Regions from separate parts of the Neobacillus sp. DZ-9 genome, predicted to be linked through region 4. Evidence: riboswitches for the same ligand, from Rfam matches in the RefSeq annotation. Region 4 holds a riboswitch; each other region holds the start of a gene.

Region 1 (4,204 bases), on a different contig from region 4:
GGTTTAAGTTGCCGTCACCAATTTCCTTGCAGGTAAGGTCCGCATTTTTAGGAAATACATTTAAACTTAATGCTAGATCAATTGCTGCAGCTTCGGTTAATGGTTGATAGGTTTGTTGTTTTAATAGGCTCATTGTTTTATTCTCCTTTTTGGAGGCTTGGATGTGCATGGAGCACAAAAAAGCCTCTTTCTTTTTTGAAAGAGGCTCTGAAGACATTCATGTCTGTCGCACCTCTTATCTTTCAGAAAGAACATCCTTCTGTTGGAATTAGCACCGTGCCTTTTTGGGGTTTTCCCCGGCGAAAAATCCGCCCCATTTGATAATGGTTTATGGTCGGTTGCTGGGCTTCAAAGGGCCAAATCCCTCAGCCAGCTCATGATAAGAGTATCTTTTTATAAATTTAATAATCTGATAAGTACTATAACAGGATAAAAAGATAAGTGTCAATATTTTTTGGAAATTATTTGTATTGCCATCTAAAACGTTTCGGAATTTTTACTTTACAAGTAAATATAAAAGTTATATCATTTGTGACTAGAATTTCAAACTAAAATTGAAATAGTTAGAGCAGGTGAGAGTATTGAAACAATTTCCGCCATCAAATCTTTTAAATAGTCTTCCAAAACAATTTTTTGCCTCCCTTGTGAAAAAGGTTGGTCAATTTCTTGAACAAGGCTATGATGTTATTAATTTGGGACAGGGAAATCCTGACCAGCCTACACCCGCGCATATTGTTGCCAAGCTTCAGGAAGCAGCAGCCAATCCCATCAACCATAAATATTCGCCCTTCCAAGGACATCAATATTTAAAACAGGCTGCATCAGAATTTTATTTGAGAGAATATGGAGTTACCCTTAATCCAGATAAAGAAGTCGCCATTCTTTTTGGCGGCAAAGCTGGCCTAGTAGAAATACCTCAGTGTTTGTTAAACCCTGGTGACACCATTCTGGTCCCAGATCCAGGCTATCCCGATTATTGGTCTGGTGTCGCCCTTGCGCAAGCTGAAATGGCGATGATGCCGTTAAGAGAGAGTAATCATTTCTTACCAGATTATGAGGAACTGTCACCGGAAATTTTATCTAATGCTAAATTAATGTTCCTCAACTATCCTAATAATCCGACAGGAGCAACTGCTACGGCTGAGTTTTTTGAGGACACTGTCAAGCTTGCCAGTAAAAATGATATTTGCGTTGTCCATGACTTTGCCTATGGGGCAATAGGTTTTGACGGAAAAAAACCAATCAGCTTCCTGCAGGTGGAAGGAGCAAAAGATGTGGGGATCGAAATTTATACACTTTCCAAAACCTATAATATGGCCGGCTGGCGAGTGGGGTTTGCTGTAGGAAATGAAAGTGTTATTTCGGCCATCGAGCTTTTGCAGGATCATCTATATGTAAGTTTATTTGGTGCTGTTCAGGAAGCTGCAGCTGAAGCATTAACTGCATCACAAGATTGTGTGAAGGAATTAAATCAGCTTTATGAGAGAAGAAGGAATGTCCTAATTGACGGCTTACGCTCGCTAGGCTGGGATGTTACCGCACCTAAAGGATCCTTTTTTGCATGGTTAAAGGTCCCCGATGGACTAACGTCAGAGGAATTCGCTAACATTCTTCTCGAACAGGCACATATTATGGTCGCTCCAGGTATTGGCTTCGGTCAATATGGAGAAGGTTTTGTCCGTGTTGGACTTTTATCATCTGAGGAGCAACTAAGGGAAGCTGTCGGAAGAATTAGCAGTTTAGAAATTTTTGAAAAATAGGTTGACATTTTATTTCTTTCTTGGGATAATCCAAACTAAAGTTAACCAATGTGAAAATAATGAATATTACAAATCGTTTTCTTATCAAGAGCAGGCGGAGGGACTAGCCCAATGAAGCCCGGCAACCGACTTAAACCATTTTTAAGCACGGTGCTAATTCTTGCAGCGAACAGCTGATAGATGAGAAGATGTTAGTTTGGTAATGCTAACCTCTTCTTTTCGAAGAGGTTTTTTTATGTTATTACGAAAGGAAGTGTAATAATGTCTGAATTAATCGCTACATATTTACTGCATGATGAAAAAAATCCAGACAAAAAAGCAGAGGAAATTGCACTGGGACTGACAGTGGGTTCATGGACAAATTTGCCCGAACTCGAACAAAACCAATTACGAAAGCATAAGGGAAGGGTCGTTTCCATCGAGGGAATTCATTCGGAAAAAGAAAATCAAACCTTGATTCGTATTGCCTATCCGACACTTAATTTTTCAAATGATATACCGGCGATTTTAACAACTGTTTTTGGAAAACTTTCTTTGGATGGAAAAATAAAATTACTGGATTTGGAGTTTGCCGAAAATATTAAGCGTTTATTCCCAGGCCCGAAATTTGGGATTGAGGGGATTAGAGCGAAATTAAACGTATATGATAGACCGCTTTTAATGAGCATCTTTAAAGGAGTACTTGGTAAAGATCTTTCTTTTTTAGCCGAGCAGCTAAGGCAGCAGGCACTTGGTGGTGTCGATCTTGTTAAAGATGACGAAATTCTTTTTGAAAATGCACTAACACCCTTTGAAAAAAGAATCGATGCTGGGAAAAAGGTGTTAAAAGAGGTCTATGATGAGACGGGCCATAAAACGCTTTACGCTGTTAATCTGACAGGCAGAACTTCTCAGCTTAGGGATAAAGCAAGAAAGGCGGCGGAACTTGGAGCAGACCTTTTACTTTTTAATGTGTTTTCATATGGGCTCGATGTTCTTCAAGAATTAAGAGAGGACGATGAAATAGGTCTTCCGCTTATGGCCCATCCTGCAGTCAGCGGGGCTTTAACATCGTCGCTAGAATTTGGATTTTCCCATTCCTTGCTGCTTGGTAAGCTGCTAAGGTATGCGGGTGCAGATTTGTCACTTTTTCCATCTCCATATGGAACTGTAGCATTGGAAAAAACATCTGCGCTCGCGATTGCCAGTGAATTAACGAAGGCGGATACCTTCCTAAAGGCATTCCCTGTCCCTTCCGCAGGAATCCACCCAGGACTTGTTCCTTTATTAATTCGTGACTTTGGGATCGATTCAGTCATTAACGCAGGCGGCGGCGTCCATGGTCATCCAGATGGTGCCTGTGGCGGAGGCTTAGCATTCCGTCAGGCAATCGAAACAAACCTCCAAGGGAAACTGCTAGCCCAAGGAGCTGAACAGTTCCCAGATCTCAAAAAGGCATTGACGTTATGGGGGAATGCTGAGGTGACAGTGTAAATGTCCCGGCCAGTCATTTATTGCGATTTTGATGGGACGATAACAGAAAGTGATAATATCATTGCCATCATGAAGAAATTTGCACCTCCAGGGTGGGGGGAAATAAAAGATCAGATTCTATCCCGTCAGATTTCAATTAGCAAAGGTGTAGGTAAGTTATTTTCTCTGTTACCAAGTGATAGGAAAGATGAAATAACAAAATTTGTGATTGAAAATGCGAAAATTCGTGCAGGTTTCAAAGAGTTTGTTGCATTTGCACATGAGAAAGGAATTCCCCTCTATATTGTAAGTGGTGGAATCGATTTCTTTATTTATCCAATTCTAGCTGATTATGGGCCATTTGCAGGAGTATTTTGCAATGAATCCGATTTTTCTGAAGAAGGAATTCGGATTCTTTGGCCGCATACATGTGATCCTTTATGTAAAAACGATTGCGGCTGCTGTAAACCGAGCATCATTCGTCAGTTGAATCATAAAAATAGCTTTAGGGTTGTCATCGGAGACTCCGTTACGGATCTTGAAGCTGCAAAGCATGCCGACTTAGTATTGGCAAGAGATTTGTTACAGGAGAAATGCCTGGAGTGGGGGATAAACCACCGGGAATTTCATACATTCTTTGATTGTATTGAGGAGATAAAAAAAAGAATTGAGGTGGGTGAACTATCATGCTAAAGGAAAGATGGAATGAATTAGCTGATGTAAAGGATGAATTGGCTGAACGGGATTGGTTTATGGGGACAAGTGGAAACCTGGCGATTAAAGTTAGTGATCACCCGCTTCGATTTTTGGTAACAGCAAGTGGGAAAGATAAGCGCAAGCGTACAGAAGAAGATTTCTTACTCGTTGACGAATTTGGCCATGCAGTAGAAGAAACCCATTTAAAGCCTTCAGCTGAAACCTTGCTTCATGTTGAGATATACCGTAAGACTAATGCAGGCTGCAGTCTCCATGTCCATACGATTGATAATAAT
Region 2 (4,204 bases), on a different contig from region 4:
ATACATTCTCCTTGTTAATAAACCAAATCATTTTGGTACTGCTTCGCTAGGGCCTGTGAAAAATCCTTTATTATGTCATCAGGGTTTTCTAATCCAACAGATAGCCGCAGCAAACTATTTTTGATTCCACGCTTTTCTCTTTCTGCCTGCGGCATGGCAGCATGGGACATTTTTGCCGGATACGATAAAATCGATTCCACTGCGCCAAGGCTAACTGCAAAGACAGGGATTTTTACATTTGAAACAAACGAGCGGACCGCTTCTTCATCATCCAGCTCAAACGATAAAACAGCGCCTGCTCCCTCAGCCTGGGACTTCTGTAATTCAAATTCAGGGTGGTCTTCCAAACCAGGATAATAAACCTTTTTAACAAGCGGATTATCCTGTAAAAACTGGGCAATCTTTAATGTGGATTTTTGGGAGTGCTCCAACCGGACATGAAGCGTCTTCAGTCCTCTAAGCACCAGCCAGGCATCTTGAACTCCTAGAACAGCACCGAAGGAATTTTGTAAGAAATATAGCCGCTTTGCCAAATTTTCGTCCTTTACCACAGCAAGGCCAGCCACAACATCACTATGTCCGGATAAAAACTTGGTCGCACTATGGAGAACAACATCCGCGCCTAGCTCTAAAGGCTTTTGTAATGCTGGTGTAAGAAAAGTATTATCCACAAAGGTTAAAGCTTTAATTTCTTTCGCAAGCACACTAATTGCCTGAATGTCCGTTACTTTTAATAAAGGATTCGATGGAGTTTCCACATAAAATGCCTTCGTATTCGGTTTAATGGCTTGTTTCACTTGATCCAAATCAGTCATATCGACAAAAGTATGCTCAATTCCAAAACGAGTAAGCACCTCAGTAACCATACGGAACGTACCGCCATAAACATCTTCAGTGATCACAACATGATCACCAGAAGATAAAAGTAGAAATGCAGTCGAAATCGCAGCCATTCCGGAAGAAAAGGCAAAGCCTTTAATTCCGCCTTCGAGCTCCGCAATCACATCCTCAAGCGCTTCACGAGTTGGGTTTAAACTGCGGGCATAATCATATTTTCCGAAACTATCAATATCAAATTGATGAAAGGTTGATGCATGCTGAATCGGTACACTGACAGCTCCTGTAGCGGGATCAAATTTATGCCGGTTATGAAGAAGCTTCGTTTCAAAACAATATTCTTCAGTCTCCATTACACAATCACTCCTTCGTTAACTTTGGCTAATGCCTGCTCCAAATCAAAAATGATATCCTCCGCATCTTCAATCCCAACAGAGAAACGCAACAAACGATTACATACACCGGACTGAATTCTAATTTCTTCTGGAATATCCGCATGGGTTTGCGTTGCTGGATAAGTGATAAAGCTTTCGGTGCCGCCTAAGCTCTCAGCAAAACTAATCAGTTTTAAATTTTGTAAAAATGGATTAACCCACGATTCGTCTTTAACACGGAAGGAAACCATTCCGCCTCTTCCTGGATAGAGGACATCTGTTACTCCTTCATGATTAGAAAGATATTCAACCACAGCCTTTGCATTCTTCTCATGCTGTTTCATCCGAAGCGATAAAGTCTTCATTCCGCGCATTAATAACCAGGAATCAAAAGGACTTAAGACAGCACCCGCGCCATTATGATGGAAGGCCAATGCTTCACAAAGTTCTTTGCCTTTTGCGACAACTAGCCCGGCAAGAACATCATTATGTCCGCCTAAATATTTCGTTGCACTGTGGATAACGATATCTGCACCAAGTGCAATCGGCTGCTGCAATAGAGGAGTATAGAAAGTATTGTCAACAATCAGGAGAATCCCGTGCTTTTTGGCAATCTTGGATACTTCAGCAATATCGGATTCCTGCATAAGCGGATTGGTTGGAGTCTCAAGGAAAATAGCCTTTGTTTGCGGAGTAATTTTCTTTTCGATCTCTTCCGGACAACACGTATTCACATATTGGCTGTTCAAGCCCCACTTTTTATAGCCTTTTTCTAATAGACGGTAGGTTCCGCCGTATAAATCCTCGCTTACAAGCCATTCATCACCGGATTCAAATAAGGCAAGAATCGTTAATATAGCGGCCATCCCAGAGCTGCAGGCAAACCCTTGATCAGCGCCTTCTAAATCCGCGATTGTCTTTTCAAGAAGCTGGCGTGTTGGATTTCCGGTTCTGATATAATCAAACCCAGTTGATTGCCCAATCCCCTCGTGGCGGAAGGCAGTTGAAAAATAAACAGGCGGGTTAACGGTTCCAGTTACAGTCTCACTTCGATTTCCAATTTGAGCTAATTTCGTATCAATTTTGTACATAATGCACACTCCTTGTTTATATAAATAAAAAAAGCCTTCTTATAAGAAGAAGACTTTTGCTAAACGACCACATTGTCATTCTTCTTATCTAGCAAATTAACCAATAATTTGCAGGACTTAGCACCTTTTCAATGAAAAATACATTGAAGGTTGCTGAGGTGTCTTCGGGCCATTCCCTCAACCTCTCTTGATAAGAAAATAAATATTTTGACTTTTTATAAAATTTACTACAAAGAGGACATTGTGTCAATTGGTTTTTTAACCATTTAATTGATTAAAGCGCTTTCATCTTCTTTTTTCCCAGTTTTTAAATTTAATAAAGTTTATATATTCTTTAAAGTCATCCTTATTCATGCCATCATTAATGGCTTTTTCGATAATAAATTGCCACTCCTCGTCCAGTAGTTCCTTCCCATTTGGACTCGAAGGATTATCAGACTGATCCAATCCCGTTAGTAAAAACTCCATGGAAACATCTAAAGGCTTTGCCAGCTTCATTAAAAAATGAATAGAAGGGTTTTTATTAAGATTACGCTCAATATAGCTTAAATAAGATTTAGAGACATTTGCTAACTCTGCCAGCTCTGTAATCGAAAATTTTTTTTCTTCTCTTAATTTCTTTATACGCTCTCCAATCATAAGTTTCTCCTCATTACCATATTTATTTTATATGTAGTAAAAATGTTATAAATCTAGCAAGTTAACTGTTCGCTCAAACGAAAAACATTATTCAATTAAGCATTCTTTGGTAAAAATAGTATACTATATAATTCGTTCTATTTAAAGAACATATTTATATGAAAATGCAAAAAAATGATAGATATATGCTGGTTATCATGGAAAAGTAAACGAATTTCAACTTTTTTTAATTTGCATTTTTTTATAAAGGGATTATAATGTTCTTTATACAGAATAAACTTATAGCTGGAACAAAAAAATTAAAGGGTAAAGGTAAAAATTTTTTTATCTGAATTGTTCTATATTAAAAACGAGGTGTTCTATTAATAATAGGTGATGTCTTCTTACCATTATCAATGAAGGCACTCGGTCATGCTGTGGGTTGCAAAATACCTTAGACGCGTTTCGTCGTCGGGAGTGTGATGTGAGGGAGGGTTTGATGCCCTACTATTACCGATTAAAGATTTTGATGATCCTTACTTTAAGAAGATGGATAATCAAAATCTTTAATTTTAATTACTCTATTCAAAGGGGAGAAAGTATGACTTACCGACAGAGAGTGTCTCTATTTTTTTTAGTTGATTCCTGTATTGTCTTAACCGCAATTTTTTTCAGCAGATTCTTGGTAGATGCAACTGTACATGTCATTACTTTTTCGATTATTGTCACTTCTTTAACTATCCTAGTTAGCCATCACCTATTCTCGCTATATTTTAAACTGTATAAAAAAGCTTGGGAGTATGCGAGTATAGGAGAATTGCTAATTATATTTAAGGTGGTAACTGCATCAATTATTGTGGCAGCTTTACTTCAGAAGTTTTTCACTCTTGAAATACAGTTTCGTCTACTAGTAAACACATGGTTTCTCCATATTTTTTTAATTGGTGGATCCCGTTTTTTTTGGAGACTGTACCGTGATTCGCTTATTAATAATAACCATAATAAAAAACGGACTTTAATTGTTGGCGCGGGTTCAGCAGGGACAATGGTGGCCCGGCAGCTCATTAAAAATCAAGGGGCGGATCTATTTCCTGTTGGGTTTATTGATGATGATCTTCACAAACAGCAATTAGATATTTTAGGAATACCAGTTGTTGGGGGAGTAAACTCTATTGTTCAGGTTGTTAATGAACTTCGCATTGATAATATTGTTATTGCCATTCCTTCATTAGGCAGAAAAGAGTTAAATATTATTTTTCAGGAATGTGCTAAAACACCTGCTAA
Region 3 (4,204 bases), on a different contig from region 4:
GTTATAGATCTCGCCGTTAAAAATGATCCAATAGCGCTCATTTTCATAGGTCAGCGGCTGGTGCCCTGATTCAATATCAATAATACTCAAGCGGCGGAAGCCAAATTGAATATGGTCATCATAATAAAAACCATCATCATCAGGCCCACGATGGGTTATAATATCGTTCATATTTTTAAATTGTTGTTTTTCTACATCACTATAGCTTTGTGTTTTGTCGTGTACACAACCGATAAAACCACACATTATGTACCTCACCTACTCCAGTTCAAAATATCCTTGCTAAAAACATACTCTCTAATACTACCACTTTTTTATAAAAATGGAACTGTGAACTTGAGGAAAATCAAGTACAATCATTTTTCACTTCTTTCGACCTACTTAAACCCCGCTTTGCATTAAAATAGACTCTAATAATATAAAAGGAGTTACATATTTATATGCAACTCCTTATCAGGCTAATTATAGATTTGCTTGCTCACGTAATGTTTGAGCTTTATCGGTACGTTCCCAAGGAAGATCAACATCTGTACGGCCAAAGTGTCCATAAGCAGCTGTTTGCTTATAAATTGGGCGGCGAAGGTCGAGCATGTTGATAATGCCAGCTGGGCGAAGGTCAAAGTTTGCACCTACAAGATCAACTAAAACATCCTCGCTTACTTTACCTGTGCCAAAAGTATCAACAGAAATGGAAACTGGTCTTGCTACACCGATTGCATAAGCAAGCTGTACTTCAACCTTATCAGCAAGACCTGCTGCAACGATATTTTTTGCTACATAACGTGCTGCATATGCAGCAGAACGGTCAACTTTTGTCGGATCCTTACCAGAGAAAGCACCGCCGCCATGACGAGCATATCCGCCGTAAGTATCAACAATGATTTTGCGTCCTGTCAAGCCTGCATCCCCTTGTGGTCCGCCGATAACAAAACGGCCTGTCGGGTTAATGAAGTATTTTGTATTTTCATCAATTAGTTCATTTGGAACAACTGGATTGATCACATATTCTTTAAGGTTTCGCTGGATCTGCTCAAGCGAAACTTCTGGGTGATGCTGCGTTGAAATAACAATTGTATCTATGCGAACTGGTTTGTCGTTCTCATCATATTCAACGGTAACTTGTGTTTTACCATCCGGACGTAGATAAGGTAGAAGCTCCTCTTTACGAACTTCTGTTAAACGGCGTGCCAGCTTATGAGCAAGTGAAATTGGAAGAGGCATTAACTCTTTTGTTTCATTACATGCAAAGCCAAACATTAAACCTTGGTCCCCTGCACCAATTGCTTCGATTTGCTCATCAGACATTAGTCCTTCACGAGCTTCAAGCGCTTGGTCAACCCCCATTGCAATGTCTGGAGACTGTTCATCGATCGATGTTAATACGGCACAAGTTTCCGCATCAAAGCCGTACTTTGCACGAGTGTAACCAATTTCTCTAACTGTTTCGCGGACAATTTTTGGAATATCCACATAAGTAGAAGTGGTGATTTCCCCAGCTACAAGTACTAAGCCTGTTGTTACGGAAGTTTCAGCCGCAACACGGGCATTAGCATCCTTTGCTAAAATAGCATCTAAAATGGAATCAGAAATTTGGTCACAGATCTTGTCAGGATGACCTTCAGTTACTGATTCAGAAGTGAACAAACGACGTTTTGTTGACATCTGAATTCCTCCTATATTATTAAATAAAGTGAGGTTATGTGTGGGGCTATGTTACCTTGTTAGTTTAACCTCGGGTTGATACGGAACTCATTCCCTTAGTAGTATGAAATAAACACGGGTATTTTATTAATAACAGCTGTTATTAATAAACCCGGCTGAAGATTCTCACGATGGAATAAAGAAAAAGCGATTATGGAGCACAAAAACAAAAAACCTTTCCATCTCATGAGGAAAGGTTGAGTGCAAATGTTTGCGTGCCTTTCACTCTTATCGTTCAAGGCCAAGCCTTGCCTCAGGTTTAGCACCTTTGCCCGAAAAATAAAACAAAACCATTCTTCGTTTGCAGGTTGCTGGGTTTCATAGGGCCTGTCCCTCCACCAGCTCGGGATAAGAGAGTATCCGTTCAAATTAAAATCATACCCTACAATATCGAACGGTGTCAATCGATATTTATGAAACTTTTACCATGCAAATGACTTTAAACATAAAAATATTTTAATTTCATGATATAAATATTTTCTTTTTGCGCATTCCCTGAATAATGTATAAAATACAACTTGAACTTACTAAATAGTATAGACTAATTTTATAAATGTGTTATACTAATTGATATAATAATCGCCATTTGAAATTAAATAAAAAGGATGGTTAATTAAAAATGAATTCTGTTCATATTCCCAATGAATTAAAGCAATTACTTAAAGAAAATAATGTCCAAGTTCAATTATCAGTTCCTCAGCTAGTTGAAAAAATTCTAAACCGAAATGAAGGATCCTTAACTTCAACTGGTGCAGTTCGTGTTTCCACAGGCAAGTATACAGGACGTTCACCACAAGATAAATTTATTGTCGTTGAAAATTCAACAAAGGATAAAATCGCTTGGGGATCCAATCAGCCTATTTCCGAAGAAGTATTTACTAACCTCTATCACAAGGTATTAGAGTACTTAAAGGAACAAAATGAGCTCTTTGTATTCAAAGGTTTTGCCGGAGCCGATAAAAAATCGCAACTGCCAATTCAAGTCGTAAATGAATTTGCTTGGCATAATCTATTCGCTCACCAGCTGTTTATTCGTCCATCAGAAGACGAATTGCTTGAACATGAAGCAGGCTTTACGGTAATCTCTGCTCCTAATTTCAAGGCAGACCCAGCTGTAGATGGCACAAACTCAGAAACCTTTATTATTATTTCATTTGAACAACGCATTGTGTTAATCGGCGGAACAGAATATGCCGGTGAAATGAAAAAATCAATTTTCTCTGTGATGAATTATTTGCTTCCTGAAAACAATATTTTTTCAATGCACTGTTCTGCAAATGTTGGGCTTGAAGGGGATGTGGCGTTATTCTTTGGATTGTCCGGTACGGGAAAAACTACCCTTTCAGCAGATCCTAATCGCAAGCTTATCGGCGATGATGAGCATGGCTGGTCTTCCAATGGCGTCTTTAATATTGAAGGCGGCTGCTATGCGAAATGTATTAACCTTACCCGTGAGAAAGAACCGCAAATTTTCGATGCCATTCGTTTCGGTACTGTGCTTGAGAATGTTACGGTTAACCAAGAATCCAGAATCCCGGATTATGATGATGGAACATTAACTGAAAATACTAGAGCAGCCTATCCAATTCAAGCTATAGACAATATTGTTCTGCCAAGCGTTGCAGGACATCCAAATACAATTGTATTTTTAACTGCAGATGCCTTTGGAGTATTGCCTCCAATTGCAAAATTAACGAAAGAGCAAGCAATGTACCATTTCTTAAGCGGTTATACATCTAAGCTTGCCGGAACCGAGCGTGGAATCACATCTCCACAAGCAACCTTCTCTACTTGCTTTGGAGCGCCTTTCTTGCCGCTTCCTGCAACTCGTTATGCTGAAATGCTTGGAGAAAAAATTCTTGAACATAATGCCAATGTCTTTTTAGTCAATACAGGCTGGACTGGCGGCGAATATGGTGTCGGAAACCGTATGAAGCTTTCTTATACACGCGCAATGGTTCAAGCGGCACTTGAGGGTGAATTGAACCATGTAGAAACAGTCAAGGATGAAATCTTCGGCCTGAACATCCCGCTTCATATTGCCGGTGTTCCTGATGAAGTTCTTCAGCCAAATAAAACGTGGGCAGACCCAGAAGCCTATGAAGTGAAAGCAAAAGAACTTGCTGCTAAGTTCCGTGAAAACTTTAAAAAGTTTACGAATGTTGCTGCAGAAATCGAAGAAAAAGGCGGACCTATCGCTTAAATACAACGAGCCCTTATCAATTTGATAAGGGCTTTCTTACTTCCACTTCTTCTGATTTTTGTAAAATTGTAAAACGGTATTTGCCGCTTTTATTAAGGTTGAAATCTCCTTGATACATCGAAATCTTTTTTCCATCCGTTGTCGTGTAATCTGTTTTATCTTTAAAGGTGAATTCGGATACCTCTCCATTTTCTAAAGCAAATATCTCTAATTTTAATTCAGAAGGAAGGTTATCTCCCTCTACCTCAATGGAAACATCCTCGTAGAAACCAGCGTGTAAATCTTCTTGTGAAATCATCA
Region 4 (4,204 bases):
ATAAAGCGTTAACAGATGATTCTTTAACCTTTGATAAAGATAGCTACTACATAAAGGTAAATGCTGATAAGGCAGGCAGGACCCTAACAATCATCGATACTGGAATTGGGATGACAAAGGAAGAGCTTGAAAATAATCTTGGAACCATTGCCAAAAGCGGCTCTTTAGCCTTTAAAAGCGAAAATGAAGTGAAGGATGGCCATGAAATCATTGGTCAATTTGGTGTCGGGTTTTATTCTGCCTTTATGGTGGCTGACGTTGTTACCGTTACCAGCAAAGCGTTAGGCAGCGATACGGCCTACAAATGGGAATCTTGTGGTGCAGAAGGATATACGATTGTGCCATGTGAGAAAGATTCCGTAGGTACTGAAATTATTTTAAAAATCAAAGAGAATACCGAAGACGAGAATTACGATGAGTATTTAGAGGAATATCGTTTAAAATCGATCATTAAAAAATACTCAGACTTTATTCGCTACCCAATTAAAATGGAGGTTTCTTCAAAAAGACTTAAAGAAGGCAGTGAAAATGAATACGAAGATTATCAAGAAGAACAAACCATCAATAGTATGGTGCCAATTTGGCGCAAGAACAAAAAGGACCTGACTGATGAAGATTATGCTAATTTCTATGCAGAAAAGCATTATGGTTTTGATAAGCCTTTAAAGCATATCCATATCAGTGTTGATGGGGCAGTAAGATATAATGCCATCCTTTATATCCCGGAAAACATTCCGTTCGATTACTATTCACCTGAATTTGAAAAGGGCTTAGAGCTATATTCCAGTGGAGTATTGATTATGAACAAATGCTCTGATTTACTTCCGGACTACTTTAGCTTTGTCAAAGGTATGGTCGACTCTGAGGATTTGTCACTGAATATTTCACGTGAAATGCTGCAGCATGACCGCCAGTTAAAGCTGATCGCGAAAAATATCAGCAAGAAAATCAAAAGCGAATTACAAGCTTTATTGAAAAATGAACGTGAAAAATATGATGAATTTTACAAGTCATTTGGCAGACAGTTAAAATACGGTGTATACAGTGATTTCGGAACACATAAAGAAGAACTGCAGGATCTATTGATGTTCTATTCTTCTAAAGAAAAGAAAATGGTAACCTTAGATGAATATGTTTCAAGAATGCCGGAGGATCAGAAATATATTTATTATGCTACCGGTGATTCCATTGAAAGAATTGAAAAATTGCCACAGACGGAGCTAGTGGCAGACAAAGGTTATGAGATTCTATATTTCACCGATGATATTGACGAGTTTGCGATTAAAATGCTTATGAACTACAAGGAAAAAGAATTCAAATCTGTCTCTAGCGGTGATCTCGGAATTGAGGCAGATGATAAGCAAAATGATTCAGGCGAAGCGACGGAAAATAAGGACCTGTTTGATTATATGAAAAACATCTTATCAGGCAAAGTAACGGATGTTAGAGTTTCAAAAAGATTAAAGACCCATCCGGTATGTTTAACCACTGATGGTGAAGTCACGATCGAGATGGAGAAAATTTTGAAAGCCATGCCTGGTAACCAAAATATTAAAGCGGACAAGGTATTAGAGATTAATACAAATCACGAAGTATTCAAATCGTTAAAAGATTCATTTGCGAACGATAAAGAAAAATTGTCTTTATACACGAGCCTGCTGTATAATCAGGCTCTGTTAATTGAAGGTCTTCCAATTAATGACCCAGTTGAGTTTACAAACGATATTTGCAAAATCATGGTATAAATAAAAAGGGTTGCAAGCGAGGCTTGCAATCCTTTTTATTGTTGCTTTTTCACAGCATCCTTCATTTATGCTAATTGCAGTTTTTTAAACAAAATAAATTGTTAAAATATTTTAATCATTTATATTGACGAATCCCTATTGGTATAGTAGGATTAATGACATCAACTAAATATCGCTTATCTAGAGCGGCTGAGGGACTGGCCCGTTGAAGCCCGGCAACCTACAAAGAAAGGTGCTAATTCCAGCAAAATGTGCTCATTTTGGGAGATAAGGTGTTTTACATAAGTGAAGACGCCTTTCCTTAATGGGAGAGGCGTTTTTGTGAAAAGGGGGGCGAATTATCTGAAACCATCAGAATGGCAAGAAATTGCTTCACACCTTGAGCAAATGCTTGGCACATTAAAATTCGGATCCATCACCCTAGTGGTGCAAGATGGCAAGGTAGTACAAATTGAGAAAAATGAAAAGGTTCGTTTTCAATCGAATAAACGCGCTGACTAGACAAACTAGAGGCGGTCTTCACCATATTTCTGATGGAAGACTGCTTTTTTTATAGACTGAGAGGAGGCAAATAAGAAATGACGAGTTCAGTAACTTATGAAAATTGGAATCAAATTTCAGATTCGTTTTCTATAGAAGATGAAACAAAGGGAGCTCTTGGTGTTCTAAAGTGGGCCTATAGTAATTATCTAGAAGAGAAAATTGTTTATGCATCCAGTTTTGGTGCGGAAGCAATTGTTTTAATTGATTTGATTCACCAGGTGAAACCAGATGCCCATATTGTTTTTTTAGACACGGGGCTGCATTTTCTGGAAACCTATGATGTCATTGATAAAATCCAAGCCCGCTTCCCTACACTGAAAATTGAAAAGAAACAGCCGGCACTTACATTGGATGAACAATCTGCCCAATATGGATCAGCTTTATGGAAACGGGATCCAAACCAATGCTGTCAAATTCGAAAAGTAATTCCGTTAAGGGAAACGCTGACCCAGAAGGAAGCATGGATCTCGGGGCTTCGCCGCGAGCAGTCACCAACAAGGCAGAATACTCAATTTCTAAACAAGGATGACAAATTTGAAAATATTAAAATTTGTCCATTGATTCATTGGACTTGGGATGAAGTTTGGTCCTACATCCGCGAGAAAGACCTTCCTTATAACGAACTGCACGATCGTAATTATCCAAGTATAGGATGTTTTCCTTGTACTCAGGCTGTAAGCTCTAATGGTGATTCACGTGAAGGGCGCTGGACTGGAAGCAGCAAAACTGAGTGCGGTTTGCACTCATCGTAAGGAGGGGGTTCTAACGCTTACAATTATTGCTGTTACCATCGGAATATTCTTTGCCGTAAATATTGGAGCCAGCGGGGCAGCCGCCTCAATGGGAATTTCCTATGGCGCCGGAGTAATAAAAAAACAAGTGGCTTTATTCCTTTGTGGAATAGTGGTCTTTCTAGGTGCCTGGCTTGGTGGCGGGGAGGTTGTCAAAACAATTGGCAGCGGTATTGTTCCAAGCAGTACCTTTACAAATGCGATTGCCTTAATTGTGTTAGCTGCAGCAGCCTTATCCTTATTTTTAGCAAATGTTTTTGGTATTCCGCTATCCACCAGTGAAGTTACGGTAGGTTCTGTGGTTGGCGCAGGCATTGTCTATCAATCGGTATACCTAGGGAAGCTTTTATGGATTGCCGTGTTTTGGCTGTTCACACCCTTTGCAGCCTTTGTGATTGCCATCCTTGCTGCCAGTTTTTTAAAAATAAAACCAATAAAGTCCTTTGTTGAAAAGTCAAAGGCTGGGCCCATTTTGGTAGTAATGGTTATCCTCATGGGATTGTTCGAAGCCTTTTCAGCAGGAATGAACAATGTGGCAAATGCTGTTGGACCATTAGTGGCTGCGGGTTTAATGTCTAAAGGAAGTGGAGTTCTTTGGGGTGGTCTGGCGGTTGCCTTAGGTGCTTTCCTTCTTGGTCACAAAGTGATTGAAACAAATGGCAAAAAAATTACCACACTTAAGTTAGAAGAAGGCTGTGTCATTTCAGGTACTGGAGCAAGCATTGTCACTGCTGCTTCCATATTCGGAATACCGGTGCCATTAACGCAAATCACTACGTCTTCGATTATAGGAATTGGTTTTGCCAAGCATGGGAAATCCGTTTTGAAAAAGGACATTGTTGTACAGTTGTTGAAAGTTTGGATTGTTTCACCCGTATTATCAATGGTGCTTTCCTATACGATCATCCAATTAGTAATTGTCCAAAACTTTTACCCAATCATCGTTATGATTGGAGCTCTCATCTCCGTTTTCGGAGTTCTGTCCTTAATGAGAAAGTCTTCACCATCTGGTGCGGCTTCTAATACAACAATCACAAATGAATTTAAACTAGTAAAGAAAGGTTGATCATTATGTCATTTTTACCAAAACCTCATGGAGGAAAGCTTGTAGAAGCCTTCGATCCT

Evidence for each region. A riboswitch is a leader RNA that binds a small molecule or an ion and turns the genes downstream of it on or off. The one in region 4 is predicted to bind S-adenosylmethionine.
Region 1: linked by a shared signal. The riboswitch ahead of mtnW (2,3-diketo-5-methylthiopentyl-1-phosphate enolase) and the one ahead of AC59HZ_RS10655 (YezD family protein) in region 4 are both predicted to bind S-adenosylmethionine.
Region 2: linked by a shared signal. The riboswitch ahead of AC59HZ_RS21325 (methionine biosynthesis PLP-dependent protein) and the one ahead of AC59HZ_RS10655 (YezD family protein) in region 4 are both predicted to bind S-adenosylmethionine.
Region 3: linked by a shared signal. The riboswitch ahead of metK (methionine adenosyltransferase) and the one ahead of AC59HZ_RS10655 (YezD family protein) in region 4 are both predicted to bind S-adenosylmethionine.

Annotation. Positions count from the first base shown of each region.
Region 1 is NZ_JCAIOL010000002.1:376,621-380,824, forward strand. Features, by position in the region: gene mtnK (S-methyl-5-thioribose kinase) at 1-133, opposite strand, end outside; SAM riboswitch class I at 233-386, opposite strand; gene AC59HZ_RS06365 (pyridoxal phosphate-dependent aminotransferase) at 582-1,760, shown strand; SAM riboswitch class I at 1,839-1,947, shown strand; gene mtnW (2,3-diketo-5-methylthiopentyl-1-phosphate enolase) at 2,022-3,233, shown strand; gene AC59HZ_RS06375 (2-hydroxy-3-keto-5-methylthiopentenyl-1-phosphate phosphatase) at 3,234-3,905, shown strand; gene AC59HZ_RS06380 (methylthioribulose 1-phosphate dehydratase) at 3,899-4,204, shown strand, end outside.
Region 2 is NZ_JCAIOL010000008.1:58,829-63,032, reverse strand. Features, by position in the region: gene metC (cystathionine beta-lyase) at 15-1,190, opposite strand; gene AC59HZ_RS21325 (methionine biosynthesis PLP-dependent protein) at 1,190-2,302, opposite strand; SAM riboswitch class I at 2,384-2,499, opposite strand; gene AC59HZ_RS21320 (helix-turn-helix domain-containing protein) at 2,588-2,941, opposite strand; gene AC59HZ_RS21315 (polysaccharide biosynthesis protein) at 3,522-4,204, shown strand, end outside.
Region 3 is NZ_JCAIOL010000001.1:29,440-33,643, reverse strand. Features, by position in the region: gene asnB (asparagine synthase (glutamine-hydrolyzing)) at 1-246, opposite strand, end outside; gene metK (methionine adenosyltransferase) at 463-1,662, opposite strand; SAM riboswitch class I at 1,927-2,056, opposite strand; gene pckA (phosphoenolpyruvate carboxykinase (ATP)) at 2,321-3,904, shown strand; gene AC59HZ_RS00170 (hypothetical protein) at 3,921-4,204, opposite strand, start outside.
Region 4 is NZ_JCAIOL010000003.1:453,903-458,106, reverse strand. Features, by position in the region: gene htpG (molecular chaperone HtpG) at 1-1,745, shown strand, start outside; SAM riboswitch class I at 1,919-2,019, shown strand; gene AC59HZ_RS10655 (YezD family protein) at 2,088-2,246, shown strand; gene AC59HZ_RS10650 (phosphoadenylyl-sulfate reductase) at 2,324-3,040, shown strand; gene cysP (sulfate permease) at 2,973-4,145, shown strand; gene sat (sulfate adenylyltransferase) at 4,151-4,204, shown strand, end outside.